One region of the Arthrobacter sp. sptzw32 genome, then DNA from elsewhere that is predicted to be linked to it. Evidence: riboswitches for the same ligand, from Rfam matches in the RefSeq annotation. Region 1 holds a riboswitch; each other region holds the start of a gene.
The links. A riboswitch is a leader RNA that binds a small molecule or an ion and turns the genes downstream of it on or off. The one in region 1 is predicted to bind S-adenosylmethionine.
Positions count from the first base shown of each region.

Region 2: it holds a riboswitch for S-adenosylmethionine, as region 1 does, so the genes downstream of both, metX (homoserine O-acetyltransferase MetX) here and AC5RVN_RS09240 (DUF1737 domain-containing protein) in region 1, are expected to answer to the same signal.
Region 3: it holds a riboswitch for S-adenosylmethionine, as region 1 does, so the genes downstream of both, AC5RVN_RS02565 (aminotransferase class V-fold PLP-dependent enzyme) here and AC5RVN_RS09240 (DUF1737 domain-containing protein) in region 1, are expected to answer to the same signal.

Region 1 is NZ_JBNHEZ010000004.1:58,942-68,831, forward strand. It holds gene AC5RVN_RS09205 (energy-coupling factor transporter transmembrane component T family protein) at 1-477, shown strand, start outside; gene AC5RVN_RS09210 (glycoside hydrolase family 25 domain-containing protein) at 549-1,376, opposite strand; gene AC5RVN_RS09215 (UDP-N-acetylglucosamine 1-carboxyvinyltransferase) at 1,555-3,078, shown strand; gene AC5RVN_RS09220 (glutamate--cysteine ligase 2) at 3,146-4,375, shown strand; gene AC5RVN_RS09225 (DUF1905 domain-containing protein) at 4,465-4,758, shown strand; gene AC5RVN_RS09230 (O-succinylhomoserine sulfhydrylase) at 4,760-5,968, opposite strand; gene AC5RVN_RS09235 (rhodanese-like domain-containing protein) at 5,969-6,379, opposite strand; gene AC5RVN_RS09240 (DUF1737 domain-containing protein) at 6,376-6,654, opposite strand; SAM riboswitch class IV at 6,668-6,782, opposite strand; gene opgC (OpgC domain-containing protein) at 7,128-9,518, shown strand; gene AC5RVN_RS09250 (hypothetical protein) at 9,617-9,871, opposite strand.
Region 2 is NZ_JBNHEZ010000003.1:153,670-163,559, forward strand. It holds gene AC5RVN_RS07285 (MFS transporter) at 1-624, opposite strand, end outside; gene metX (homoserine O-acetyltransferase MetX) at 803-1,918, opposite strand; SAM riboswitch class IV at 1,931-2,046, opposite strand; gene AC5RVN_RS07295 (bifunctional o-acetylhomoserine/o-acetylserine sulfhydrylase) at 2,149-3,474, opposite strand; SAM riboswitch class IV at 3,519-3,634, opposite strand; gene AC5RVN_RS07300 (VOC family protein) at 3,798-4,436, shown strand; gene AC5RVN_RS07305 (HNH endonuclease signature motif containing protein) at 4,692-6,224, shown strand; gene AC5RVN_RS07310 (CPBP family intramembrane glutamic endopeptidase) at 6,245-7,021, opposite strand; gene AC5RVN_RS07315 (DeoR/GlpR family DNA-binding transcription regulator) at 7,093-7,881, opposite strand; gene hutI (imidazolonepropionase) at 7,979-9,190, opposite strand; gene AC5RVN_RS07325 (NAD(P)/FAD-dependent oxidoreductase) at 9,202-9,890, opposite strand, start outside.
Region 3 is NZ_JBNHEZ010000001.1:525,616-535,505, reverse strand. It holds gene AC5RVN_RS02615 (GDSL-type esterase/lipase family protein) at 1-142, shown strand, start outside; gene AC5RVN_RS02610 (DUF4097 family beta strand repeat-containing protein) at 227-1,054, shown strand; gene AC5RVN_RS02605 (PadR family transcriptional regulator) at 1,054-1,671, shown strand; gene AC5RVN_RS02600 (50S ribosomal protein bL37) at 1,795-1,869, shown strand; gene rsrA (mycothiol system anti-sigma-R factor) at 1,988-2,248, opposite strand; gene AC5RVN_RS02590 (sigma-70 family RNA polymerase sigma factor) at 2,245-3,084, opposite strand; gene AC5RVN_RS02585 (DoxX family protein) at 3,291-3,839, shown strand; gene aroA (3-phosphoshikimate 1-carboxyvinyltransferase) at 3,847-5,238, shown strand; gene rsgA (ribosome small subunit-dependent GTPase A) at 5,222-6,337, shown strand; gene hisN (histidinol-phosphatase) at 6,386-7,198, shown strand; SAM riboswitch class IV at 7,358-7,471, shown strand; gene AC5RVN_RS02565 (aminotransferase class V-fold PLP-dependent enzyme) at 7,509-8,945, shown strand; gene AC5RVN_RS02560 (class I SAM-dependent methyltransferase) at 9,061-9,819, shown strand; gene AC5RVN_RS02555 (metal-dependent transcriptional regulator) at 9,851-9,890, shown strand, end outside.

The sequences.
Region 1 (9,890 bases):
GTCGGGTTTATGCTGCGTGGCCTGGCAATCGCGCTCCCGGCGGTGCTGTTGATGAGCTGCACTGACCCCACGGACCTGGCCGATGCGCTGGCGCAAAAAGCACGCCTCCCGCACCGGTTCGTGCTGGGGACTTTGGCCGCCATGCGCCTGGTGGGGCTGATGGCGGAGGAATGGCAGACCATCGGCATGGCCCGGCGGGCCCGGGGCGTAGGTTCCCGCGGCAGTGCCCTGCAGCGGGTAAAGGCCACGATGGGGCAGAGCTTCGGTCTCCTGGTTCAGGCCATCCGCCGTGCCTCAAGGCTGGCCGTGACCATGGAGGCGCGTGGTTTCGGCGGCGGGCGGCGGACGTGGGCGCGGGAATCCACCTACAGCGGGCTGGACCTGTGCGTGCTCGGTGGAGGCGTGCTGATGGCCGGCGCGGCCTTTGCTGCGGCCGTCTGGGCGGGCACGTGGAACATGGTGTGGCTGGGGAGCTGAGTGGTCTGCCCTGCTGTCCTACACATCAAACGTTCGGGCCGCCCGCAGGAGGCTGACTGCAGGGCGCAAGGTCAGACGCAGGAGTGGTTGTAGTCGAATTTACGCGACACGAACTGGGTTATGACCACGTGGCCGCCGGCGGTCAACGGCGGATCTGAGCAATTGGCTTTGGCGCCGGTCAGCGTCCGCGCACCGGCCAGCCAGCCGGGCAGGTAGTAAAGGCTGCTCGAGCTGCTGACGGTCCCCGCAATCCGGCCCCATTGGAGGCCGGTGGAATAGATTCCGACTCCCTTGACGTTGATGCTGTGGAAGAAATCCGCCATGCCCTCCAGCACAGCGCGGTTCGCATCCTTGTCCGTGGCGGACCAGCTGTTTTCGGTTTCCACGTCAAGCCACCAGAAGTAGTCGGAGGGGTTGGTAATGCCGCGGATGTAGGCGTCGTCGAACGCCTTCGCGTAGCCGTACATGTACGCGCACGCCTTCCCGTAGTCCTTGTCTTCGCAGGAGCCATAGGGGTTATGGACGGCGGATCCGATGGGGTACTCGTTGCTGGTTGGCCACCACGAGCCGCTGCTTCCAGGGTTGGCGGTGTTGACGTAAAGGGACACCTTTGGCTGGGGCGTGATGCCGGATGAGGCTGCCGCCCACTCCAGTTGCTCTTCAAGGCATGGGTTTGTGTTGTTCGCCAGACCGTTGTTCACGCCAACGATGGCAAAAGCCTGGCCAACCGGGAAAGGCTTGCCGCATTGTGGCCAGGAGATATCGTTGCCCAGCGTCGACTGCGTGCTTTCCCCGGGGGAGGGAGCCGCGGAGGCGGGCCAGGCCGGAAGCAACAGCAGGACAGCGAACAGCAGAGCCGCCAGCCCTAGTGCCGCTTCAGTTCCCTGGGTCCGGTTCATTGTCACCTTCGCCGCCTTCGAAGGAAGAGGACTTCTCCAGTTTCCTCCGGTTAGGCGGGCAAGGTCAACAACCGTTGGAGCGGACTTCTATCGCATGTAGTGGGTAAACGCTCTCCCAGAGGCCGCGGCTGGCTACTAAATAGGCCCTCGGTAACTCATTCATGATATATTTTTCGGCATGACGCAGGAAACTACTGAACACGTTGCCGCCATGCTCCGGGATGCCCGGGGCGAGAAAGGCTGGACGCAGGGCCAGCTGGCAGCCGAGCTTGGAACAAGCCAAAGTGCCATCGCACGGATGGAACAGGGCAAGCAAAACCTGAGCCTGAAAATGATCCAGCGGCTGGAGGCAATCTTCGGCCGGAGCATCGTCAACGTGGGAAAACCGCAGATGACGCACCTTCGGGTCGAAGGCGGCCAGACGCTGTCCGGCGCCGTGGACGTCAACAGCAGCAAGAATGCCGGCGTCGCCCTGCTGTGCGCAAGCCTCATTAACAGGGGGACCACTGTTCTTCGCCGCCTCGCGCGCATTGAGGAAGTGAACCGCATCGTTGAGGTGCTCAGCAGCATCGGAGTCGAGTGCACCTGGCTCAACGACTCCGATCTCCAGCTCCGCAGGCCTGCCGTCCTTGACCTGGAGGCCATGGACGTTGAGGCCGCCCGCCGCACCCGCAGCGTCATCATGCTCCTGGGGCCGCTGCTGGATGAATCCTCGCAGTACCGGCTCCCCTATGCGGGCGGCTGCGACCTTGGCACGCGCACAGTTGAACCGCACATGCAGGCACTGCGCCAGTTCGGGCTGACAGTGGAAGCTACCGCAGGGTTCTATTCCGTGCAGGCCCCCGAAGCCGACAGCCGGGACCGTTCCTTTGTGCTGACGGAGCGCGGCGATACTGTCACCGAGAACGCCATCATGGCAGCGGCGCACCGCGAGGGAACAACCGTGATCCGCAACGCCAGCCCCAACTATATGGTGCAGGACCTCTGCTTCTACCTCCAGATGCTGGGCGTGACCATCCACGGCGTCGGCACCACAACTTTGAAGATCACGGGACGTCCCATGATCGATGCGGAGATTGAGTATTTCCCGTCGGAAGACCCAATTGAAGCCATGAGCCTCATCACCGCCGGCATCGTGACCAACTCTGAAGTGACCATCCGCAGGGTCCCCATCGAGTTCATGGAAATTGAGCTGGCTACGCTGGAGCAGATGGGCCAGCAGCTGGAGATTTCCGGCGAGTACATGGCGCGCAACGGACGGACCCGTCTAGTGGACGTGACCACCAAGCCGTCCGAGCTGCACGCGCCGGAGGACAAGATCCATCCGATGCCTTTCCCCGGGCTTAACATCGACAACCTGCCCTTCTTCGCAGTCATAGCCGCCAACGCCAGCGGCCAGACCATGATCCACGACTGGGTCTACGAAAACCGGGCCATCTACTTGACCGAGCTGAACCGGCTGGGTGCCCAGGTTCAGCTGCTGGACCCCCACCGGATCTACGTCAACGGGCCCACCAAGTGGCGCGCGGCGGAGGTTGGCTGTCCGCCGGCACTGCGCCCCGCAGCCTGCCTGCTGCTGGCCATGCTCGCGGCCAGGGGCGTGTCCGAGCTGCGGAACATCTACGTCATCGAGCGCGGCTATGAGGACCTGGCCGAGCGGCTGAATGCCATCGGGGCAAAGGTGGAGTACTTCCAGGACTAAGCATTCACGCTTCGTCATGAAGTCCTGAGGACCGTCCAAAAACCTTTACCTGCCGCAGAATGTGTGTATGCGTACATTCGGCGTTGAGGAAGAGCTCCTGATCGTTGACCCGGAGAGCGGGGAGCCGCTCGCCCTCGCTGATGCCCTGCTTTCCGGCCGCAGGGTGGCTGCCGACGACGCCCCGGATGACTTTCGGGACCTCGAAACGGAAGACAAAACCGTTTACGACGACGACGGGATGGGCTTGAGTGCCGAACTTAAGCTGGAGCAGATTGAGACGCAGACGCGGCCCTGCCTGGAGTACGGTGTGCTGCTGGAACAAATCCGGGCAGGGCGGACGCTCGCTGACAACGCTGCCAGGCAGAACAATGCCCGGGTGGCGGCATTGGCCACCTCGCCCCTCGGGTTATCGAGCCATACCACTCCCGATCCCCGCTATGCCAGGATGCTGGAACGATTTGGCTTGACCGCACAGGAGCAGCTGACCTGCGGCTTCCACGTCCACACCTACGTTGAGTCCCCTGACGAGGGCGTGGCCGTGCTGGACCGGATCCGGGACAAGCTTGCGGTCCTGACCGCTGTCAGTGCCAACTCGCCTTTTTGGAACGGACTTCAGACCGGTTTCGAGAGCTACCGTACCCAGGCGTGGAACCGCTGGCCCACTGCCGGTCCAGCCGGGATCTATGGGACCTATTCTGCCTATCGACGCGTGGTCACCCGGCTGCTGGACAGCGGAGTCATGCTGGACGAAGGGATGCTCTACTTCGATGCCCGACTGTCACGGAACCACCCCACTGTGGAGGTCCGTGTGGCAGACGTTTGCCTCCGGGCCGAGGATGCAGCCCTTCTTGCCGTTCTCGTCCGTGCGCTCGTGGAGACGGCGGGCCGTGAGTGGCGCCAGGGCATCGATCCGGCGCCGGTGCCCACCGTACTCTTGCGGATGGCCTCCTGGCAGGCCAGCAGCGGAGGACTCAGCGGAGAGCTGTTGGACTTCGGCTCCTTCCGGCCGGCGCGCGCCGCAGACGTAGTGCGTTCACTGGTGGACTATCTCGCGCCGGTATTGCAGGAGCAGGGCGAGCTTTCCCTTGCCCGGCAAGGGGTGGAGGACGTCATTGCCCGTGGAACTGGGGCAGCTGAACAGCGCCGCATCCGCGACAGAGCTTTGGCCGCTGCAGCACCTGAGGATTTGGGCTTCGGCGCAGTGGTGAGGCATGCGGTAGAGGTGACGATGCGTGGCACCCTGGATCTGTCGAAGGTCGAAGAAACGCCCGATCTGCTGCGGGTTCGTCAGCCCTAGTAGGCGGGAAGGGCAGCAGGGCGTCCTCGAGGACCAGCTCAGCTGTGAAGCGCGGGTCACAAGTAACGGGTTCGTGCCATACTCGGCGGGTGACGGCCTCGTATTCCTTTGAAGCAGAACTTTGGCTGTACCCCGGTGAGGCAGGATGGCATTTTGTGACCCTGCCTCCGGACATCGCTGATGACATCCGGGTCCGCGCTGCAGGTGCCGGGACGGCATTCGGCTCGATCAAGGTCACCGCGAAGGTCGGAGAGCACTCCTGGCAGACCTCGCTGTTCCGGGACACCAAGAGCGATTCCTACCTTTTGCCGGTGAAGAAGGAGATCAGGGACAAAGCGCAGGTCGGTGCAGGTGACGGCATTGCCGTCCAGCTCTCCGTCTAGGCTAAATCTGCTTCAGCGCCTGTTCGAGGTCGCCGATCAGGTCGTCCACGTCCTCCAGCCCCACGGATAGCCGCACCACGCCGTCGCTCAGGCCGATGGCTGCGCGGCCCTCCGGACCCATTGCGCGGTGAGTAGTGGTGGCGGGGTGGGTAATGAGGGACTTTGAGTCGCCCAGGTTATTGGAGATATCGATGATGCGGAGGCCGTCCAGCAGCGCAAAGGCAGCCTCCTTGCCCGAGCGGGCACCCGTCGTCGCCAGTTCCAGGGTCAGGACCGTCCCGCCGGCACTCATCTGCCGGGCCGCCAGCTCGTACTGCGGGTGCGACTTCAGGAGCGGGTACTTCACCCAGCTCACGGCAGGCTGCTGTTCCAGCCATTCGGCCAGCTGCAGGGCTGACGCCGAGGAGTGGTTGACGCGGAGGGCCATTGTTTCCAGGCCCTTGGTAAGCACCCAGGCGTTGAAGGCGGACAGCGATGGACCGGTGTGGCGCATCAGCTGCTTGACCGGGCCGTCAATGAATTCCTTGGTGCCCAGGATGGCGCCGCCCAGCACCCGGCCCTGGCCGTCGATGTGCTTGGTGCCGGAGTAGACAATCACGTCGGCGCCGAGCTGGCCGCAGCGCTGCAGCAGGGGAGTGGCGAAAACGTTGTCCACCACCACAGTGGCACCTGCGGCATGTGCCAGCTCACTGACCGCGGCGATGTCCACGATTTCCTGCATGGGGTTGGAGGGGGATTCAAAAAACACAGCGGTGGTGGGCTCGGACAACGCAGAGCGCCACTGCTCCAGGTCAGGCCCGTCCACAAAAACCGTTTCGACACCCCAGCGCGGCAGGATCTCGTTCAGGATGACGAAGCAGGAACCGAACAGGGACCGGGCGGCCACGACGCGGTCACCTGCAGCCAGCAGGGCACCCAAAGCGGTAAAGACCGCGGACATGCCCGACGCCGTCGCAAAGCATGCCTCGGTTCCCTCGAGGAGGCGGAGCCGCTCCTGGAAGGTGGCAACGGACGGGTTGCCGTAGCGGGAGTACACAAAGCGCTCGTCCTCACCGGTGAAGGCCCGTTCAGCAGCGGCTGCGGATTCGTACACGAACCCGGAATTCAGGAACACGGCCTCGCTGGTTTCCTGGAAATTGGTGCGGTCCAGCCCGCCGCGCACGGCCTGGGTGTTGCTGCTCCAGCCGGCGGCGTCTTCGTTGAAGGTCACTTAGTTCTTTCCGAGGTTGGTGGGCAGGCCGCGGTTCTTCCAGCCGTTGACGGTGCGTTCGCCGTAGCGGTCCGGCTCGCCCTCGAAGCCCTCCAGCACGTTGTAGGACGTAAAACCGGCCTGGGTGGCAGCAATCGCAGCCGCGATGGACCGCTGCCCCGAGCGGCACAGGAAGATCAGCTCCGTCGATGAGTCTTCCGGCGCCTGCTGGGTGAGGGAACTGATGAAGTCGGGGTTGGGAATGCCGCCCGGAAACGTCCACTGGATGAACAGCGGATCATTGTCGGTGGCCTTGGTGTCAGGAATGCCGATGTGGGCCCATTCGCCCTCGGTCCGCACATCCACGAGGATGGCTCCGTGCTCCAGTTTGTCCCACGCCTCCTGGGGCGTCAGGTCTCCCGCGTAGCTCATGCGTGGCCCTCGCCGTCGAACTCGAGGTCCTCGCCGGCGGCCTCTAGGTTATCCACCGCGGTGGCAACGGCGGCATCAGCGGAGGCGATGGCTGCCGGAAGGACCAGGGCCTGCGCCACTATCACCTGGCCGCCGTTGGTGGTGGCGGCCGGGCTGCCGTGAAGCACGTAGCCCTCGGCCAGGGCGGCCGAAATCCGTTCGCAGAATGTCCGGTCGTCCGGGCCGGTGACGAGCCGGTACGAAAGTCTCTCTTCAGGGGCAGGTGCGTCAGACACGACGGATCTCCTTCTCTCACGCTTGCAACACGATTCGGTCGATATGCCGAGTATTCACCTGAGGCACCCCGCCGCGGAAGGAGGGTTGCCGACCGGTTAGTCAGGGCTTGGCACCGGTACTCATTACTCCCAAAAAACGTAACACTTGGCGGGCATGCCCGCACCGCCGTCGTCGTCATGTTCCGTAACTGAACCGGCCCTGCCCGCTGAGCGGCCGGCACGTCACTTTCGGTAACCCACGACGGCGGGACTCGCTCCGGCGTCAAGGCACCTGGCGTGCCGCACATATTGACGCCGGATAAAGTTCTTTTGGGGCAGGCCGCCCCGTCATTGGAGTATCAGCTTCGGGGGGTCCCATCAGCACGTCATCAGCCGCCGCGCCCAAGCGCGGGCACAACAGCCCGCTGCCTGCCCGGACTTCCCGCAACGGCTTGCTGGTCCTGACCCGCGCCACGGCCGCCTTCCTTGTTTTGATGCTGATGGCAGTCCTGCTGATAGTGCTGCCGGCGGGACCAGCCCGTGCGGCAGAGACCTTTCCGGGCGACGGCAAGCCGCTGCTGGGCGCTGTGCTGGAATGGGGCGAGGACACCGCTGCCGGTTTCGCCGGCCGCCTGGGTGCCTCACCGGCCCTGCTCGGGCACGACATAGCCATCCCGTTCCGCGCCTCGGAGAAAAATGACATCCGGGGCTTCCTGGAACAGTCAGGTGAACAAGGCGCACATGCAATGCTCACGGTGCAGCCCACGGTTCCGCTGGACCAGATCACTGCAGACACCGCTTCAGCATTCGCCGGCGAAGTGGCCGATCTGACAGGCAACTTCAAAGGCCACGTGCTGATCCGTTTTGCCCCCGACATGAATGCCAGCTGGGTGGAATGGGGCCAGCAGCCCAGCGCCTACCGGTCCGCCTTCCAGGCCGTCGCCGCAGCCTTCAACAATCTCGACGGCGGCCGTACCGCCATGGTGTGGGAGCCCTACCTGGGCAAGGACTACCCCTTCAACCGGCACCGGAATGTGCCGGTGCCGGGAAGCGAAGGTTTCGCCCTGCTCGATACCAACCGCGACGGCGCGTGGGACGGCTCGGACGCGGCCTATAGCCCTTACTATCCGGGGGACGAGGCGGTGGACTGGGTGGGGCTGACAGCATTCCACGACGACACGGCCGGCGGGGCGCCCGTCAATACCGTTCCCCGGCAGGGCGAACTTCAGGAAATGCTTACTGCATCGGGTAGCGAAAACTTTTACGCAACGTATTCGGAGGGTAAAGATAAGCCGTTCCTGCTGCAGACGTCCGCCTTCTACAGCCCGGCGTCCGGCGGCGCCACCGAAATGGAGATCAAAGCCTCCTGGTGGGACCAGGTCCTCGGCGCCGCAGGATCAACCGAATTCACCAGGACCGCCGCGGTGGTGTGGGATGAACGCACAAACACCAGAGACACGGGTGTGGCTGGCATCAACTGGCTGCTCACCGGGAACCCTGCCATCGCAGACGCAGCCCGGCAGAGGCTGCAGGCTTCCCCGCTGGTCACCGGGCCGGTCACGGAGGTTGTGGCAGGCAGCGGGCACGTGCGGGCCAACACCCTTTCAGGCCCTGCTTCCTGGACTGTTGCCGCGGCGCTGGTCATTCTGCTCGTGGCGCTATGGCAGGTTCCCCGGCGCGTGAACGCGGCAACAGCGTGGGCTTACGCCGACTCCTCCTCCAGGGATTCCCGGGTGGACCTGCTGCGGGGACTGGCCATCGTCTTTGTGGTGGTCAACCACCTGGGGATGACGTCGCTGTTTCAGTTGCTCACCCAGGAGGCCGTGGGCTTCGTGTCCGGGGCGGAGCTCTTTGTCCTCTTCTCCGGCCTGGTGGTGGGCATGGTGTACGGACCAAGGGTCAAGGAAGACTTCGGGACGGTGGTGGACCTGACCTCGCGGCGGGCGGGAAAGCTGTACCTCACGGCGCTGGTGGTCCTTCTGGGGGTGTTCCTGGCCTCGCTGTTGCCCTTCTTCCAAACCGACACCCTAACCACGTTCGTGGACCAAGGCACCGGCGGGGCCGGGTCCGACGCCGCCGGCCGCACCTACGACCTGTACGCCGGCATGGAGTCACTGTTCCAGTTTCCTGTGCCGCCCCAGGTCCTGCCGGCCATCCTGCTGCTGCAGGTCGGCCCGTGGCAGTTCAACATCATGGGCCTGTACGTAGTGCTGCTCCTTGCCAGCCCACTGATCCTGGCGGCCCTTAACCGCGGCAAAACCCTGTGGGTACTGGCGGCCACCCTGGCCGTGTATGCAATGGGAGCGGTGACGCGGTTCCGCATCCTGCCTTCCCAGTTCGAGGATTCGTTCCCGCTGCTGGTGTGGCAGGTGCTGTTTGTCATCGGCCTGGTGGCTGGGTTCCACCGGCACAGGGTGGTTGCCTGGCTCGCCGGACACACGGGGATCGTGCTGGCGTGCACGGCGGCAGCGCTCGTCTTCGCCTTCCTGTCCTGGGGCAACCCGTATCTGGCCAACGGCTTCGATGTGCGGCTCGGCCTTGTGCCGGATGCGGCGTACAGGACCATGTACGACCTCTTTTTTGGCCGCACGTATCTGGCTCCGGGCCGGCTCCTCAACGTCATGGTCCTGGTGGTGGCCGCCTACGCCTTCCTGACGGCTTACTGGAAGCCGGTGGAACGGGCCCTGGGCTGGTTCCTGATTCCCCTGGGCCGGGCAACCTTGTACGTCTTCATCCTCCACGTAGCGCTCATCGCCGTAATCGCCAACATTCCGGCTCTTCGGCAGGGTGACGTGTTGCTGAACACCGCAGCCTACGCACTGGTGCTGGGACTGCTGTGGGTAATGGTCCGCACCCGATTCCTCTTCCGGTTCATCCCCACCTAAGGAAACCTTTGAAGGCCGCCGGAGGCAAATAACTAAAACAAAAGGCGTGAAGCGCTGCCGGCTGGGCAGCGCTTCACGCCTTTCTGGTTCTTCGATGCCTATACGAGCCCCGGGGAACTCGCCAGGATGTAGTCAGTGGCGGCCGGGCCCTTCATGCGGAGGCCGTTGCAGCCGGGGGTGATCCGGTGTTTCATGGCTGCCCAAAAAGAGGCTTCCCTCCCGGGGACCTGCTGGTTGATGTAGCACCAACTGGTGTAAAGCCCGTAGAGGCGGTCGTCATTGAGGTTGTGGCCAGAGGACTGGTCCAGGTAAGTGGCTTCTTGGAGAAAAATATCGAACTGCGAATGTGCCATGACGGCGTCCCTTCGCTAA
Region 2 (9,890 bases), on a different contig from region 1:
GGCCGAGAGCCAGAAGGCGACGCGCCAGCCCCAGCCGAGGAATGCTTCCTGGGAAAGCGTGGCAGAAAGGGTGAACAGCACGCCGGTGGCCAGGAGGTTGCCGAGGGGAACGGCGGACTGCGGCCAGCTGGACCAGAACCCGCGGGACTTGTTCGGGCTGTGCTCGGCAACGAGCAGCACGGCGCCGCCCCACTCCCCGCCGACGGCGAAGCCCTGGACGAAGCGCAGGAACACCAGGAGGGCCGGGGCCCAGTAACCGATCTGGGCAAAGGTGGGCAGGCATCCCATGAGGAAGGTGGCCACGCCCACCAGGATGATGCTCAGCTGCAGCAACTGCTTGCGGCCGAACTTGTCCCCGAAGTGGCCGAAGACAATGCCGCCGATCGGGCGGGCCACGAAGCCTACGGCGTAAGTAACGAAGGCAGCGATGATGCCGTCGAGTTCCGTCCCTGAGTTGGGGAAGAACATTTTGCCGAACACCAGGGTGGCGGCCGAGGCATAAAGGAAAAACTCATACCACTCAACTACGGTGCCGGCCATGGAGGCCGTCACTACTTTCCTCAGGCCTGTGGATTTGACGTCGGTTTCCTCTGGCCGCCGTGCGGCGGAGTGTTCCGTACTCATGTGAACTCCTTCGGCGTCGTCTTCGACACCACTGGGACAGTCTGTAGCGGATGCGTGTGGTTTTGGTCACGAACCGCCGGGTCCCATCGAGTATGGTCCTCCCAAACGCGCAGCTCAACGCCGAATGATGCAGAGTGCATCTGCATTAATGCACACGGGCAGGCTTGTGGGGCCGGGGCTACTCCGAAAGATGGTCCCGCAGCTGGCTCCCCAGCTGGGCGATCTCCGTGAGGAATCCGTCGTGCCCGATGGGTGCCTCGATAAGGTGGACGTCTACCTCGCCGGGGAGGGCACGGGCCAGTTCCCATGACTGGGACGGGAAGTAGAGCCGGTCAGAGTCCACCGCCGCTACAAAGAACCGTGCAGTGCAAGCGGACAGGGTCTGGACGAGGGCTCCACGCCCCCTGCAGATGTCATGGCTCATGAGCGCTTCGGTGATGGCGATATAGCTGTTGGCGTCAAACCTCTGGACCAGTTTGCTGCCCTGGTGGTCCAGGTAGCTTTCCACCTGGTAGCGCCCGCGCGCTGCAAGCTGCTCGCCTTGAAACGGTGATTCGGGAGCCTGCGGCGCACGGCCGAACCTGCCGTCCAGCTCGACCGGAGAGCGGTACGTGATGTGGGCGATCCGCCGGGCGAGGGCCAGCCCCTCCTCGGGGGCGGGGCCGCCGTAGTAGTCGCCGCCGTTGAAGTTGGCGTCCTGCCGGATGGCGAGCGTCTGTGCCTGGGCGAAGGCGATCTGTTCTGCCGTGCTCGCGGCACCAATGGAGATCACGGCGCAGCGCTGCACCCGTTCCGGAAAGGTGACGGCCCATTCGAGGGCGCGGGCGCCGCCCATTGAGCCGCCCAACACGGCGTACCAGCTCCGGATTCCGAGCTGGTCTGCCAGCCGGGCTTCGGCCACGGTGCTGTCCCGCAGGGTCACCAGCGGAAAACGCGAACCCCACGGTTTTCCGTCCGGGGCAGGCGACGAGGGCCCGGTCGAGCCGTAGCAGCCGCCCACAATATTTACGGACACCACGAAGAAGCGGTTGGTATCCACTGGTGCGTCCGGCCCGGCGAGTTGTTCCCACCAACCGGGCTCCTCGGTGTCGCCCCGGGTCACGTGGGTGCTGCCGGTCAGTGCATGTTCGATCAGGACGGCGTTGCTGCCGTCCTCGTTCAGGGTGCCCCAGGTTTCGTAGGCCACAACAACGTCCGGCAGGTAACCGCCGGCTTCGAGCTTCAGCCCGCCGATGGAGGCGTAGCGGACAATGCCGTGTTCGGGGACAGTTGTACGGGTGACGGTAACCGTCATGGCAAGACCTCTTCTACGCGCTTGCCCGCCGTCATATGACCGGCAGGCCAGGTCTTCACCCGGGGCACCCCGCCGCGGAAGGAGGGTTGCCGGCCAGCAAGCCGGGGCTGTCACTGGCACTCATGACCTGGTTCGAGTGTACGAAACAGCCCCTGCCTGCCGCCAAGAGTGTGACTGGTTGTGACTTCCCCGGCCCGTTGCTGCCCCCGGGCGCCCACCCTGTGGGAGGGCTAGGCTCCGGTGGCCTCCTTGGCCGCGCGGAAGCCGGCTTCGAGGTCGGCCAGGATGTCATCGATATGTTCGATCCCCACCGAAAGCCGCACCAGGCCGGGGTTCACGCCCGCCACCACCTGCTGCTCGGGCGACAGCTGGCTGTGGGTGGTCGACGCCGGATGGATCACCAGCGACCGGACGTCGCCGATGTTCGCCACGTGGGAGTGCAGCTCCAGCGCGTCTACAAAACGCTTGCCCGCCTCCGCGCCACCGGCAAGGTTGAACGACACGATGGCGCCGGTCCCCTTGGGGCCGTATTTGCGGCCCCGCTCGTACCAGGGGCTGGAGGGAAGCCCCGCATAGGCGACCGATTCGACGTCGTCACGCGCTTCCAGCCACTGGGCAACTTCCAGGGCGTTGGCAACATGCCGTTCCACCCGCAGGCTCAGCGTCTCCAGACCCTGGGCGATGAGGAAGGCGTTGAAAGGCGACACCGCCGAGCCGAGGTCCCGCAGCAGCTGCACACGGGCCTTCAGGATGTAGGACAGGTTCGCGCCGAGGGCACCGTCTGCGCCGAGATCGCGGGCGTAGACAAGCCCGTTGTAGGTGGGGTCCGGGGTGTTGAAGCCCGGGAACCGGGCAGGGTCCTTGCCAAAGTCGAACTTTCCGGAGTCGACGATCACTCCGGCAATGGCGGAGCCATGGCCGCCGAGGTACTTGGTGGCTGAGTGCACCACAATGTCAGCACCCCATTCGAGCGGCCGGATCAGGTACGGGGTGGACAGGGTGTTGTCCACGATCAGTGGAACGCCGGCGTCGTGCGCCACCTGGGACACGCCTTCGATGTCCAGGACGTCCTGCCGCGGATTGGACACCACTTCGCCGAAGAAGAGCTTGGTGTTGGGCTGGACTGCCCCGCGCCACTGGTCCAGGTTGTCCGGATCTGCCACGAAGGTGACTGAAATCCCGAATTTCTTGAGTGTATGGGCAAAGAGGTTGTAGGTGCCGCCGTAGAGGCTGGGGCTGGCGACGATGTGGTCCCCTGCCTCGGCGATGTTCAGGACGGCAAAGGTCTCGGCGGCCTGGCCGGAGCTGAGCAGCAACGCTCCCAGGCCGCCTTCCAGGCTGGCGATCCGCTGCTCCACCGCTTCCTGCGTGGGATTGCCGATCCTGGTGTAAATGGGTGCCAGCTCGGCCAGGGCAAAGCGGTTGGCGGCGCTTTCAGCGCTGGGGAAGACAAAGGACGTGGTCTGGTAGATGGGAAGGGCCCGGGCGCCGGTGGCACCGTCCGGCTCCTGCCCTGCGTGGATCTGGCGGGTTTCAAAAGACCATCCGTTGGACAAGTAAGGCTCCTTTGACATGGGCCCGGCATGCTGGGAAGCACCGCGGGCCGCGCTTGCCATCCGGCCGTTGCCGGACAACCAGGTCCTCACCCGGGGCACCCCACCGCGGGTGGAGGGTTGCCGGCCAGCAAGCCGGGGCTTCGTGCTGGCACTCATGACCTGAGCTCAGTGTAGGAACGTGCAGACACGGCCGAACAGGATTATGACGAACATAGTCCTCAAGATTTCGGGGACCTGCGCAGAAAAACCAGTGCTTCCACGGGAAAATCCCAGTAAGGGTTGCCTTAGCTGAGAGCCCGATCACAAAGTGCCAAGATGTTGCCATGCGCATGGATCACGTCTCTTACGCCTGTGAACACGATGGCCTGGCTGCCACCACCGAACGTATCTCCTCTGCCCTCGGCGTTGAGGCAGTGAAGGGCGGGGTACACCCGCGGTTCGGAACCCGGAATATGATCATCCCGCTTGCGGGACACAAGTACCTCGAAGTGGTGGAGGTCCTGGACCACCCCGCTTCGGACAAGGCTCCCTTCGGACAGGCAGTGCGTGCGCGGTCTGCCGCCGGCGGCGGCTGGATGGGCTGGTGCGTCGAGGTTGACGACCTGGCACCATTCGAAGAGCGCCTTGGCCGCTCCTCGGTCAACGGAAACCGTAAGTTTCCCGACGGCCGCGAACTGGTCTGGAAACAGATTGGCATCCTCGGTCTGATCGCAGACCCGCAGGTTCCGTACATGCTCAAGTGGGAGGGCGACCCGACCCTGCACCCGTCCAACGCCTACGAAACCAACGTCAAGATGAGCTGCCTGACCATTGCCGGTTCGGCTGAGCGCGTTACTGAATGGCTGGGTGAGCCGGTAGAGAAGCCGCTCGAGGACGTGGCCGTGGAGTGGGTGGCACCGCACGGAACCCCCGGGATCCTTTCGGTGACGTTCGAGACCGCCAACGGAGCCGTCACGATCTGACTGTCCCCGGCGGAGCTGCGGGGCTGCGGGGCTGATGCCCGAGCTTCCGTACGGGCTTCCGTACGGTCGGATATACCAGCTCGCTCTTTCCTGAGCTTCGGCCGCCATCAGCAGGTGACAACGGCGTCACCCGCTGATGGCGGCCGAATCCGTTTCCTGGTGCACCCCGCGGATGACGGCGCGGCAACGGGTAGTTCAGCTGCCTGCGCATCCACTCCAACCGGTATTGTCAGACCCCCTTGCCATGATGGGTGTATGGGAAAAGCGGCGGTAGCGAAGGCGTTTGAGGACATCAATGCCGCCCTTGCCGTGCTTTATGCCGAAGCGGAGGCTCCGGGTTCCGGGGTGGTTGATGGTGCTGATCCGTTGGCTGCCCTGGCCGATGGTTGCCTGGACATCCTCTCCGGCGCGGCCACCGTGGAGGCACGGGTCACAGGGCTGAAGGCCCGGGCGGCGGTGACGTACGCGGACACCGTCCATGCTGTCGCGGCGCCGGGAACCCCGGTGCAGGCGCGAGAGATGGCGGTCGCCGCGGAAATTGGCAGCCTCCTGGCCCTTGGCGGCCGTGCCGCTGGTGCGTTCCTGGCCACCTCCCACGCCCTGGTCACAGGGTTGCCGCTGACCCTCTCGGCCCTGCAAACGGGGACGATTTCGTGGCGGCACGCCCAGGTCATGGTGGAGGAAACCGCCACCCTGGACCCTTCCGGCGCCGCCGCCCTCGAAGCCCACTTCCTGGGCCCGGATACACCCATACCATCCACGGCCGCGCCGATCGGGGACATCCCGGCGTGCCGGTTCAAAGCCAAAGCCCGGATCTGGCGGGAACGCCACCACGCCGAGTCCATCGACCAGCGGCACACCAGGGGTGTGGCCGACCGGCGGATGGAATACCGTCCTGACCAGGACGGGATGGCCTGGCTCTCGGCCTACCTGCCCGCTGACCAGGCGGTAGCGGGCTGGAACCGGCTCACCGCCATCGCCAGGGGTATGCAGGGCTCCAACGAACACCGCACCCTCACCCAACTGCGGGCCGACCAGTTCGCCGGAGCCCTCCTCAGCAGCGGGGACATGATCAGCGGCGGAACCACTACCGGCAGCAGTGACGATACAGGCGCAGACGCAGGCCCGGCTGCAGACTCTGATGCAGGTACAGGAACGCATCGTGGGCCATCGTCATCGATCCGGCCACAGGTACTGGTCACCGTGCCCGTGTTCTCCCTGCTCGGCCTCACCGACGAACCCGCCATGCTGGACGGCTACGGACCCATCCCGCCCTCGATGGTTAGAGACCTCGTCACCAACGGCGCCAACTCGTTCTACCGGGTCCTCGTGGACCCCCGCGACGGCGCGCCACTGGAGATCGGTCGGACCAGCTACCGCCTCACCAAAGCCATGAAGAAAGCGCTCCAGCTCCGGGACGGCAAATGCACGTTCCCCGGGTGCAGCAACAACTCCCTGGACAACGAAGCCGACCACCTCACCGCCTGGCACCACGGCGGAACCACCGGAATCAGCAACCTCGGCCAGCTCTGCCCCACGCACCACCGCCTCAAACACGCCACCGCCTGGAAACCCACCAGGGCCACCAGCACCCAACCGCCGGGCTGGACCTCACCCACCGGCAGGCACTACAAACCCGAACACCACGACTGGGAACCACCACACTTGCCACGCCAACTCCAGACCGTGCCGGAAGACGCTACACGCGGCCACGTGGACTTTGTCCTCGTCGCGCACTCCCCCGGAGAGGACTGCATCGAACGGTTCCTGCACGCGCGCGGCGGTTGACCTTCACGGATTTTGAGCCTTTACCCCAGTCCTATGGCCTTGCCGAACAGGCTGAAGCCGACGAAGGCCACGATGTCCAGCACGGCATGGGCGATCACCAGGGGCATGACGCGGCGCGTCCGGGTATACAGCCACGCGAAAACGAGGCCCATCACCACGTTGCCGATGAAGGGGCCAAAGCCCTGGTACAGATGATAGGTGCCGCGGAGCACCGAGCTCACGACGATGGACAGCGGTACGCTCCAGCCGAACTTCCCAAAGCGGTTCAACAGGTAGCCCACCACGATGACTTCCTCCACCACGGCATGGCGCACTGCCGAGAGGATCAGCACCGGCACTGTCCACCAATACGCGTCGAGCGCACTGGGAATGATGGCCGTAGTAATTCCAAGAGCCCTCCCCGCGGCGTAAAGGCCAAGGGACGGGATACCTATCAGAGCCGCCAGTCCCAACCCCTGGAACAGGTCCCGGCCAGGCCGCTCGAAGTTGAATCCGAGCTTGCGGAAAGCCGAACCCGCGTTGCTGTCACCGGAGGCTGCCTGCCGCTGGTCCGTGAGGAAGTAAATCACCAGCAGCACGGGCACCAGCGCGAAGATGATGTCCAGCAGTTGGTAGGTCAGGTCAAAGTATTCACGAGTGCTCTGGGAGCGGTTGAGCGTGGACGTGCCTTCTGCCAGCGGCGCCCGTGTCATCTTGTCCAGTAGCTGCACCACCGAGTAGACCGCAGACTGGCCCAGGGACAGGCCCAGGACAATCCAGACTTCAATCTTCAAACGACGGCGGGAGGGAACCAGCATGTACCCATCTTGCCTGCAGTTCCTGGTTCCGGGCTGATTGCCCTTACCGTCCGGCTGGCACACAGCTGAAACTAGCTGGCAGCCACAGTCACTTCCGTACCGTTGGCTTCAAAGGCCGCCTTGTCCCGTGCCGAGATTCCTGAATCCGTAATGAGGCGGGTGAAGTTGTAGCCGTCCATGGTGGCAAAGGCGCGCACCCCTACTTTGGACGAGTCAGCCAACACATAAGAAACGCGTGCCCTGCTGGCTAGCAGGGCGTTCACCGAGGCCTCCCCCTCCCCCGTGTTGGTTGGTCCCACTTCAGGGTCAATGCCGTTGACGCCGATGAAGGCGATGTCCAGCACCACCTTCTGCATAATGATGTCCGTGTAAGGCCCCACGAGTTCATAGGAGCGCGGATTAAGGATTCCGCCGGTCACCATGACCTTGATGTTTGGCCGGACCGCCAACTGCCCGGCGATATTGATCGCATTGGTTACTACCGTGAGGGTGGGCTGGTTGGAAGGCGCGTTGAGGTCCTCGCGGGTGGCCAGGATCTGTGCCAGTGCGGTGCTGGTGGTGCCGCCGCACAGGCCGATCACCGCCCCTGGAGCAATCAGTGCAGAGGCGGCCTGGGCAATCTGTTCCTTGGCCTCGGCGTGGTCGTCACGGTTGTACCGGCCCGGCAGGTCGTACGCGAGAGCACCGGTGGTGGCACCGCCCCGGGTCCTGGTCAGCAACCGTCGCTTTGCCAGGCTGTCCAGGTCGCGCCGGGCAGTGGCTGGGGAGACGTTGAGGGTGGTGACGATCTCTTCGACCTCTACCTGCCCGGTTTTGGCAAGGAGATCAAGGATGGCCGTCAGTCGGTCGGTGCGGGTCATGGCAAAGGCCTCCAGCTACTCCGCCACCAGCTCCGATGACGCTTCCTGATCATAACAGGTCACTTACGATCATCTAACGCCATTTTGCTGGTGCTGGTTACCTGGCCCGCTTCCCAGCACGCCATACAGCGTACGTCAGTGGCATGCCCGGGCGGTAAGCAAGGTGCGTCGCAGAGGGTGCGTTGAGCAGCTGAAGGTCCGCCCGGTGACCGACGGCGATCGAACCCACCGCGCGTTCGCCGTCGGTATCGATTCCTGCGTCCTTGTGCAGCGCCAATGCACCGCCGTAGGTGGCGGCCCGGACGGCTTCATGGACGCTGAGGCCCATCTGCAGCACTGCCGTGGTGACGCAAAAGGCCATGGAGCTGGTGTAGGACGTGCCCGGGTTGCAGTTGGAGGCCAGCGCCACCTGGACTCCGGCGTCCAGCAGGGCCCGTGCAGGCGCGAGCGGCTGGCGGGTTGAGAGGTCGCAGGCCGGCAGGCAGGTGGCCACGGTGCCGCGCCGTCCGGTTCCGGCGGCATCATCCCAGGCGGCCCAGGTTCCGGCGAGCGCGTCCACGTCCTGCTCCGCAAGGTAGTTCACGTGGTCCACGCTGGCGGCGCCGAGTTCCACTGCGAGCTGCACTCCCGGCCCCTCGCCCAGCTGGTTGCCGTGCACGCGCAGGCCGAGCCCCGCTTCGCGGCATGCCAGCAGGACCCGCCGGGACTGCTCAGCCGTGAAAGCGCCCTTTTCACAAAAGACATCAGCCCACTGCACGTATGGCCGGACGGCGGCCAGCATCGGACCACAGACGAGTTCCGTGTAGTGGTCTGGATCCTGCCCGGCAGGCACCAGGTGTGCTCCGAGGTAGGTGACCTGGTCGGCCACGGTGGAGGCGATGCGCGCACTCCGGGTTTCGTGTTCAACGTCCAGGCCGTAACCGGTTTTCGTTTCGATGTAGGTGGTTCCCTGGGCGACAGCTTCGTCAATGCGGGCCAGCGCGAGGCGGGTGAGGTCGAAGTCGGAGGTTGACCGGGTGGCGTCCATAGTGACGGCGATGCCCCCGGCGGAATAAGACTCCCCAGCCATCCGCGCCTCGAACTCCGCCGTCCGGTCACCGGCGAAGATCAGGTGGGTATGGGAGTCCACCCAGCCGGGGAGCATGGCACGGCCTCCGGCGTCGACGGCGTCGTCCGCGGCAGGTGCGTCGGCCGCGGCGCCGATCCAGGAGATCCGTTCCCCCTCAATCACCACCGCAGCGTCCCGCAGGACCTGGTGCTCCAGGTCCTGCGTCATCAGCTCGGCGATATTGGTGATCAGCGTACTCATAGTGCCATTCTTCAGCGCCGGACGGACCAGCGGGTTGCCGCCAGCGCCTGCGCTGTCCGGGATGCCGGACTGTCGTCGGTTCGGCCCGAGGCGCTGCTGGTTGTGTCGAGGCCGGCGAGTATTTGCCCTGCTGCCAGTTCCGCCATCGCGGCCGATGTCTGGAACCCATAGCCGCCCTGGCCTGCAAGCCAGTAAAAGCCGGGGGCTTCGGCGTCGAAACCGGCCACCGGGATACCGTCCGCCGCTTCGGTCCGCAACCCGGTCCAGGCACGGTGGATTCCGGTGATGCCGAGCGTTGTCAGTTGATTAAGCCTTGCGGCGAGCCGCTCCACGTCACCGGGGCGGGGCCTGGCGTCTTCGGCCCTGCTGGGCACTGATTCGGACGGGGAAATCAGCACGTCGCCACCCTCGCGGCGGAAGTAGAGCGAATTGTCCGCTGTCGCCACCATAGGGCTCCGCTCGGGCAACGGGTGTTCGACGGCGGCAATCGCCGCGGTCCGCCGGTACGGCTGCAGCCCGAGCTTCTCCACCCCGCTGATGACGGCGAGTTCATCGGCCCAGGCGCCGGCGGCGTTCACCAGGACGCCCGCTTCGAGTGCCTCCGTGCCGGCTCCCACTTGCCAGCCGGAGCCGAGGCGCTGCGCGGAATGGACCCTCGCGCCGGTGATGATGTCCACCCCGGCCGCGAGGGCACGCTCCC
Region 3 (9,890 bases), on a different contig from region 1:
CCCCCTCCTCAACCACGAACAGTGGCGCCAGGACCTGGCGGCAAACGGGGGCACTCCGGGGCAGGCCGGATATGGGCTGATGGCCTGGCTGGTCCTGCACCGCGGCTGGTTCCAGTGGCTGGGGATGGCCGTACCCGAATAGGTACGGATCGCGATATATCTTGACCCGGGCTGCCCGGGGCGGTACGTTGGGTGCATCACGCGATATATCGTTTTTGGAGGACCAATGGCTGATCAGACCTGGGATGTCACAAGCGCGCAAACCATCGACGTCGACTCGGTGACGTCCCTCAAGCTGGGCATGGTGCGCGGCCGCTTCGATGTGGTGGCGCACCACGAGCCGGTTACCCGGATCGAGATCTCGGAGGTCCGGGGCGACCCCGTGGCCGTTTCACTCGAGGACGGCCGGCTTGAGGTCCGCCATCAGCTGCACGGTCCCCAGGGCTGGTTCAAGAACCTGATGGGAACGGTCAACCATAACAGCGAGAACTACGCAGTCATCAGCATTGCGGTTCCCGCCACTGTTGAGGTGGAGGCAGGCACCGTGAGCGGTGACGGCCTCGTTTCGGGGATGGCGGGCCGCACCCGCCTGAACACTGTTTCCGGTTCTGTCATGTCCGACGGCACTGACGGCGAACTGCACGTCAACACCGTCAGCGGCGAGGTAAGCGCCCGGGACCACAGTGGCGTCCTCACGGCCAAGACTGTTTCCGGCGAGGTAACGGCCTCAGGAAACTTCAGCCACATCCGGGCCAATACGGTCAGCGGCGGCATGAATTTCGACCTGCTGGGCTATACCCAGGACTTCGGTGCTAACTCAGTCTCCGGTGACCTCACCATCCGGATTCCCGACGACGTCGGCGTGGACATCGTCGCCAAGTCTGCCAGCGGAACGGTGGTCATCGACCACCAGGAGTATCACGTGCCCGGCGGCAAAGTAGAAACCATCGCCGGACCTGACGCCAAACTCATGCTGGTCAGGACCAACTCCGTCTCAGGCACCACGTCCATCATCCACAGCGGAGCGGCCGGAAACGCGGAAGAACGGTCCTGATGCCCGCCGTCTTCGCCCACGGCGCCCTGCGGCTCTACCTGCTGTCGCTGCTGGAATCCGGCCCGAAGCATGGCTATGAACTCATCAAGGCGCTCAAGGACAGGTTCGGCGGCACCTACTCCCCCAGCGCGGGCACCATCTACCCGCGGCTGGGGAAGCTCGAGGAAGAAGGGCTGGTGGCCACGGAATCGGCCGGGCGCCGCACCAACTACCGCATCACGCCTGCAGGGGTCGCGGAACTGAACCTGCGGCGGGAAGAACTGGCCGCAGTGGAAAAGGAAATTTCCGTTTCTGTCCGGCGGCTTGCGGACAACCTGCGGGAGGACATCCGCAGCAACATGCGCGGGCTGCGGGCTGACCTCGCAGCCACCGCCGAAGCGGCGCGGGCCGCGGCCGGTTCCGTCGATCTCACTGCCGCCGGGACCAGGTCCGCACCGGAAGGCAAACGCGCCCTTAAAGAAGCCGAGATGTTGCTCCAGTCGTTCCGGGACGACCTCCGAGCCGAGCTGCGCCAGCAGGCGGGCCGGCAGCCCATAAGCCCGGTGGCCCTGGAAACCCTTCGGACGGTGCTGGAACAGGCCCGCATCGCAGTCCGCAACTCCCTTGCGGAAAAATAGCTTTGCCACACGAGAGCTCCATCGAACCGCAGGTCACGTGGCTGTTGCCGGTTCGCGGGGCGCCACATCATGTGGGAGACTTGAGGGCAGCTCTTTTTGAGTACAACAGTAAGGAGGCCAGCTATGAGCAAGCGTGCACGCAAGCGTCGTGACCGTAAGCGTGGCGGCGCGAACCACGGGAAGCGCCCCAACACCTAGGCAAAGGCCAGGTACTACGGTTCACAGCAAAAGAACCCCGGAAGCCACATGGCTTTCGGGGTTCCTTTGTGTTCAGGTGAGGAAATCGCGGCCCTGGCCCTGTGGCCGGACAGCCGAGCTAGACATCCACTGGCCGGATCGAGTGGATCCGGTCCAGGATGGCGTTTTTAAGGTTATCCGGCGCAGCTTCGGTACAGGAGCGCTTGACCATGTTGCGGATGACGCACTCAAGGTCATACTGCTCCGTGCATTCGGGGCATTCATCAAGGTGCGTTTTGATTTCCGTGATGTCCTCACGGGTCAGGGCGCCGTCCAGATACTCATAGATGCGTTGCATCCGGGTATCGTCGCAGTCGCCCAATCCCTGGCAGTCGCTCATTTCCTGTTCTCCTGTTGTGTGCTTTCCGCCGCGTCCTGCTGGGGGGCGGCCGTTTTGAATCCCCGCTCTGCGGCGTACTCTGCGAGCATGTCCCGCAACATCCTCCGGCCGCGGTGGAGCCGGGACATCACCGTGCCGATGGGCGTGTTCATGATGTCCGAAATTTCCTTGTACGCGAAGCCTTCGACATCCGCGAAGTACACCGCAAGGCGGAACTCTTCGGGAATGTCCTGGAGCGCACGCTTGACGTCCGAATCGGGCAGGTGATCCAGCGCCTCTGCCTCTGCGGACCGCAGCCCGCTGGAGGTGTGTGATTCGGCCCTCGCGAGCTGCCAATCCTCGATGGTGTCCGAGTTGGACTGAAGCGGCTCGCGCTGCCGTTTGCGGTACAGGTTGATGTAGGTGTTTGTCAGGATGCGGTACAGCCAGGCCTTAAGGTTGGTACCCGGCTTGTACTGGTGAAACGCAGAGAAGGCCTTGGTGTAGGCCTCCTGGACGAGGTCCTCGGCGTCGGCGGGATTCCGGGCCATGCGCATCGCGGCTGAGTACAGCTGATCGACGTACTGCATGGCATCACGCTCGAAACGGGCGCGGCGCGCCTCCGCGGACTCCATGGAAACATCGACTGCCAAGTCAGTAGTTTCCGCATCAAGCGGCTGTACTTCTGCCGTTGGCTCTGCAGGCCCCGGCCGTGCGTCAGTCTTGGCTTCGCTCTGGGAAGCCTCATACATGGCCGAAACGGCCGGATCCAAGGTGCTCATTGCCTTCAAGTCTACTGTCAGGCTCCGCGCACGCGGTGAGCCGTACCCGCGGGGTTCGGTCTCCAGGGAGTCCATTGCCACCGGGCCTGCTGCGTCAATTCCGTCCAACACCCGCCTCAAGGGCCAACTCCACTCTGTTGTCCGGTGCTTTGTCTGTCGGGCCAGGCTTTCGCGGACCCAGTTTCGATAACCCCGGCCCCCGGGCAAATATTCCCCAAAAGTGCAAGACTAGAACCGACTTCGCCGCACCCGACGCGGTTCGTCCAGCCAGGAGGAAATTCATGTCCTTTGTCCGCACTCTCGCACGGCCAATGTTGGCCTCCAGTTTTGTTCTTGCCGGAATGGATAAGCTCAAAAATGCCGATGACACTGCGCAGCAGCTGTCACCGCTTCTGAGCAAGGCCACGGCGGCGCTGCCGTTCCGGACTGATGAGAAAACGCTGGCCCGGGTCATCGGCGGCACCCAGGTGGGCGCGGGTGTCCTCTTTGGGCTCGGGAAGTTTTCGCGGCTTTCGGCCACCGTGCTGACCGTCATTTCCCTCCTCAACACCTTCGTTGAATGGCGCAGTGCGGACATCAGCAGCAAGGAAGGGCGCGGGAACCGCCGCAGCCAGCTGCTGAAGAACCTCTCGCTGAGCGGCGGGGCACTCCTGGCGTCTGTTGACACCAACGGCAAGCCGGGATTGGCCTGGCGCGCTGAGCACCTGGCTGCCGATGCCAGGAAGGGTGCCGCGCACCTTGCCGCGGACGCCAGGAAGACCACCAACAAGAAGCTGAACAAAGCTGATAAGGCTGTACGCCGCGCCGTTGAACAGGCCACGGGGGCATAAGCAGGACATGACCGCAGCAGCCGCCGCCACCCAGGACAACGCAGGAACGTCCCTTCCCCACTGGCCTGCGCCTTTCGCATCTCGGCCTGTCGATGCCACTGTCAGGGTTCCGGGCTCAAAGTCGCTGACCAACCGGTACCTGGTACTTGCAGCGCTGGCCGAGGGCCCGTCACGCCTGCGCGCGCCGCTGCATTCCAGGGATTCGGCGCTGATGATTGATGCGCTCCGGCAGCTGGGCGCCACCATCACGGAGGTCCCGGGTGACGGCGCGTTCGGTCCGGACCTGGAAGTGGTCCCGCTCCCGGCGGGTGCGGCACCGTCCTCCACGAGGATAGATTGCGGCCTTGCCGGCACGGTGATGCGCTTTGTTCCGCCGCTGGCGGCGCTCCGTAACGGGGCCAGCGAGTTCGACGGCGACCCCCACGCCCGTAACCGGCCCATGGGGGCCATTATCGAAGCTCTCAAGGCGCTGGGGGTGGCGGTCACCGCCGAAGGCGGCAGGGCGCCGTCGTCGTTGCCGTTTGTGGTGGAAGGCACCGGAGAGGTGCGCGGCGGCCACCTGGTCATCGACGCCAGCGCGTCCTCGCAGTTCGTTTCGGCGCTGCTTCTGGTGGGCGCAAGGTTCACCGAAGGACTGCACCTTGAGCACGTCGGGAAGCCGGTGCCGAGCCTCGACCACATCAACATGACCGTAGCCGTCCTGCGCGAAGCCGGGGTTGTTGTTGACGATTCGGTTCCCAACCACTGGGTTGTTGCCCCGGGACCCATCCGCGCCTTCGACCAGAGGATCGAGCAGGACCTGTCCAACGCCGGTCCCTTCCTGGCCGCTGCCCTGGCATCCGGCGGAACAGTCCGCATCCCGGACTGGCCGGAACAGACGCAGCAGGTGGGAGACCTTTGGCGGACCATCCTCACTGAAATGGGCGCGGACGTCACGCTTCGGGACGGCGTCCTCACCGTAACGGGCGGACCTGAAATCAAGGGCGCCGATTTTGCGGACACGAGCGAACTCGCCCCCACCGTGGCAGCGCTCTGCGCGCTGGCCACCGGCCCTTCCCGGCTCAGCGGCATAGCGCACCTCCGCGGCCACGAAACCGACAGGCTGGCGGCGCTGGTCACCGAGATCAACCGCCTGGGCGGTGATGCCGAGGAAACCAGTGACGGTCTGGTGATCCGGCCCGCCCAGCTGCACGCCGGCGTCGTGCGCAGTTACGCCGACCACCGCATGGCCACGGCCGGAGCAATCCTTGGCCTGGCAGTGGAGGGCGTGCAGGTGGAGGACATCGCCACTACCGCGAAAACGATGCCGGACTTCCCCCGGCTGTGGGCGGACATGCTGGCCCAGGCAGGGCCGGCCACAGCCCGCGCGGAAGGTACCACCAGTGGCGCGCAGCACTGACTCCTGGGATGAATCCGATGTCCGCATCAGGCCCAGCAAAAAGGGTTCGCGCCCGCGCACCAAAGACCGGCCCAGCCACGACGACGCCGTAACCGGCCGGATCATCACCGTTGACCGCGGGCGCTACACGGCAGTGGTGGGCGAGGACTCAGGAAACGAACGGGTTGTCATAGCCGCGAGGGCCCGGGAGCTGCGCCGCAACCCGGTGGTGGCGGGGGATTTCGTCTCCCTTGTAGGTGACGTCTCGGGCGAACCGGACACCCTGGCCCGGCTGGTGAAGATCCAGGACCGCCGGACCCTGCTGCGGCGCAGCGCCGATGACACGGACCCGGTGGAGCGGGCTGTGGTGGCCAACGCGGACCAGCTGGTGATTGTGGTGGCTGCGGCCAACCCCGAGCCGCGCACCGGCTTCATCGACCGTGCCCTGGTGGCGGCATACGACGCCGGGATCGAGCCGATCCTGTTGGTCACCAAGGCGGACGTCAAGGATCCGGCGGACCTGCTGTCCAACTACACGCACCTGGACTTCCCGGTGATCATCAGCCGCACTGCCGACTCCAGCGCTTCAGGCATTGATGCCCGTTCCGACGACGGACTCTCCGCACGGCTCGACAGCAAAGCCGTGGCTGAGCTCCGCGCGTACCTTGATGAGAAAGTCACGGTCATGCTGGGGCATTCAGGGGTGGGCAAATCCACCATGGTGAATGCCCTGACCGGCGCGGAACGGGCCACCGGCGGGGTCAACGCCGTGACGGGGCGCGGGCGCCACACCTCGTCGTCGGCGCTGGCGTTGAGACTGGCAGACGCACCTGTAGGCAGCTGGATCATCGACACCCCCGGCATCCGTTCATTCGGCCTGGCCCACGTGGATCCGGACCGGATCCTGCGCTCCTTCCCGGACCTCTCCCCCGGCATCGAGGACTGCGAACGCGGTTGCAAGCACACCGCCACCGCGGTGAACTGCGGACTCGACGCCTGGGTGGGCGGCGGCCACGCCGGCGCCACGGGGGCAGCACGGCTCGCTTCGCTGCGGCGCCTGCTGGGCACCGACCCACGCCTGGAGGCGCAGGAGACCAAGGAACTGGGAAGCGTCAACTGACAAGGCCGACCTCCCAGCAGAACCCCGCACAGACGGTAGTTTGGAACCATGATCCAACCCGCTTCAAGCTACAACGATGACCTGCGCCTGGCCCACGTCCTGGCGGACTCCGTGGATGACCAGACCATGAGCCGCTTTAAGGCCCAGGACCTCCACGTGGAGACCAAGCCGGACCTGACGCCGGTCACCGACGCGGACAAGGCCGCAGAAGAAGCCATCCGCGGCCAGTTGTCCCGGTCCCGCCCGCGTGACGCCGTGCTCGGGGAAGAGTTCGGCAGCACCGGCCACGGGTCCCGCCGCTGGATCATCGACCCCATCGACGGCACCAAAAACTTCGTCCGCGGCGTCCCCGTGTGGGCAACCCTGATCGCACTGGTGGATGAAGGCGAGCCCGTCGTCGGAGTGGTGAGCGCACCGGCCCTGGGAAAGCGCTGGTGGGCGGCCAAGGGCATGGGCGCCTACATGGGACGGTCACTGGCGGCCGCCACCCGGCTCCGCGTCTCCAACGTCGCCAACCTGTCCGATGCTTCGCTGTCCTACTCGAGCCTGGGCGGCTGGAAGGAACGCGGCAGCCTGGACAATTTCCTGGGCCTTACCGAGGATGTCTGGCGGACCCGTGCGTACGGCGACTTCTGGTCCTACTGCATGGTGGCTGAAGGCTCGGTGGACATCGCCTGCGAACCCGAACTCAACTTGTACGACATGGCGGCACTTGTGCCGATCGTGGTCGAGGCGGGTGGCCGCTTCACCTCCCTGGAGGGTGAGGACGGGCCCTTTGGCGGCAACGCGCTGGCCACAAATTCCATCCTGCACTCCGAGGTTCTCCGCCGGCTGAACCCTGACCTTGACGATCTCCTCTAAGCGTCTGCATCGAACAATCAGCGGCGGGCGCCTCCCCAAGGAGGCGCCCGCCGTCGTTTTCTTCGGCCATAGCGGGACTTTTCAGTCGGTGCGTAACAAAACGCTTAACATTCCAGCCGGCTTCGAACCTTCCTGCTGCATGTCCTACGCTCTTAACCAGGTCACGAGTGCCAGCGCGAAACCCCGGTTTGCTGGCCGGCAACCCTCCAACCGCGGTGGGGTGCCCCGGGTGACGACCAGGCCGGTCCGGAACGGATGCGGCAAGCGCGGATTCCCGGTGCTGGGAGTCCTTTCAGAGTGAGGTCTGCCCGTGACTACTGCCACCGTCTCCCCCAACGCCGCCGCCCAGCCAGAATTTGTCCAGTCTGATGCTGCCGCCTTCGACGCCCGCCGGGCTGTTGCCGGGCGGCCGCTTTCCGCCGTCACCGGCGCCGAAATCCAGGCGCCGCTGATCTCCGGCGGGCACGTCCGGTACGCCAACCTCGACTACGGAGCCTCTGCTCCCGCCCTCTCCGTGGTCTCGGCCTACCTCAACGAGATCCTGCCGTTCTACGCCAGCGTCCACCGCGGAGCCGGCTACGCGTCCCAGATCAGCACGTCCGTTTATGAAAACGCCCGCAACATCGTGCGCGGATTCGTGGGCGGCCGTCCGGATGATTCGGTGATTTTTACCCGGAACACCACTGATTCGCTGAACCTGCTGGCTGGATGCCTGCCGGAAACGGATGGCCGGCCCGACGGCGACGTCCTGTACCTGGACATCGAGCACCACGCAAACCTGCTTCCGTGGCAGGGCGTCCCCCACCGCAGCATTGTCGCCGCCGACACCATCGCCGGGACCATCGAGTCGGTCCGCGCCGAACTGGAGCAGGGCGGCGTGAGCCTGCTTGCTGTCACCGGTGCCTCCAACGTCACCGGGGAAATCCTTCCCGTCCGGATCCTGGCCACTTTGGCCCACGAACACGGCGCACGGATTGTGGTGGATGCCGCCCAGCTGGCACCGCACCGCCGCATCAATATCGCAGCAGACGGCGTGGACTACCTCGCCTTCTCCGGCCACAAGCTCTACGCACCGTTCGGCGCGGGCGTGCTGGTGGGACGCACGGACTGGCTGGACGCCGGAACGCCGCATCTCGCAGGGGGAGGCGCCGTCAAGGAAGCAAGGCTCGACGGCGTCAGCTGGGCCACCGGCCCGGCCCGCCACGAGGGCGGCTCCCCCAACGTCCTGGGCGCAGCCACTCTGGCACGCGCCACACAGGTGATTGCCGGGCTTGACCAGGACCAGTGGCACGCCCACGAGTCCGCCATCCGCTCGTACCTGGTGGAAGGCCTGCAGAGGATCGACGGCGTAACCGTCCACACGATCTTCAAGGACACGAACCCGGACACGGACACCATCGGCGTGGTCAACTTCTCCGTGGAAGGCTACGACGCCGGACTGGTGGCCGCCTACCTGTCTGCTGAGCACGGTGTGGGCCTGCGCGACGGCCGCTTCTGCGCCCACCCGCTGCTGAAGCGTCTCGGCCTGCCCTCCGGTTCACTGCGCGCCAGCTTCGGCGTCGGCTCACGCCTTGAGGATGCCGAACGGCTCCTTGCCGGCATCGAGTCGCTGCGCCGCCACGGCCTTGGGTGGGACTACGTGGTGGACGCCGGGCGCTGGGTCCCCGCCAACGACACCCGCACCTACCCGCACTGGGCCCCCAACACGCCGGGAACCGCCGGCGCGGCCCCCTGCCTCGACGACTGAGCTCCCTGCCGGGAGCTCCTGTTGCTGCCCGCTGGTTCTGCCTTCTGGCCTTGCCGGCACGACGGGTACGGTAAATTCGAAGGATACCCAGGGCATCAGGCGAAGGAGGCCACACGTGGTACGGGGCGGCCCCAAACTTGATCACGGACGGCGACGGGAGCTCGGCCAGAGCTTCCAGGACGGTGGCCGGCATTACCAGCAGGTCCGCCCTGGCTACCCGGAAGAATCCGCGCAGTGGCTGGTGCCGCAGGGAGCCCTTGACGCCCTCGACGCCGGAGCCGGCACCGGAAAGTTCACCGAACTGCTGCTGGGCCTGGGCCTTACCGTCACCGCCTTGGACCCCTCCGCCGACATGCTCGAACAGTTGCAGGCGCACTACCCCGGCGCCACGGCGGTCCATGCCACCGCAGAGGCAACGGGCCTGCCACCGGAGGCCTTCGACGTCGTCAGTGTTGCCCAGGCCTGGCACTGGTGCGATGCCCTGGCCGCGAGCACGGAACTGGCACGCGTCCTGCGTCCGAACGGAACGCTGGGACTGGTCTGGAACCAGCTGGATACATCGGTTCCCTGGGTCCACCGGCTCTCCCGGATCATGCACGCCGGGGACGTGTACAAACCGGACTTCCGCCCGCTCGTGGGACCGGAGTTCAAGGGGCTTGAGGGCCATGTGACCCATTGGCAGGACCGCGTCACCACCACGGACCTGGTGGAACTCACCAAGTCGCGAAGCTATTACCTCCGCGCAGGTCAAGCAATCCGGGACAAGGTGCTGGCCAACCTGGACTGGTACCTCCACGAGCACCTGGGACACGGCCAGGATGAAGAGCTTGACCTGCCCTACCTGACGCTCACCTGGCGGGCCTTCAAAGCGTGACGGGAAACGGGCAACGGGTAGGCTTGGAGCTGTGAAGACCAGCGCGCCCTCCTCCTCCATCGAGGATTACG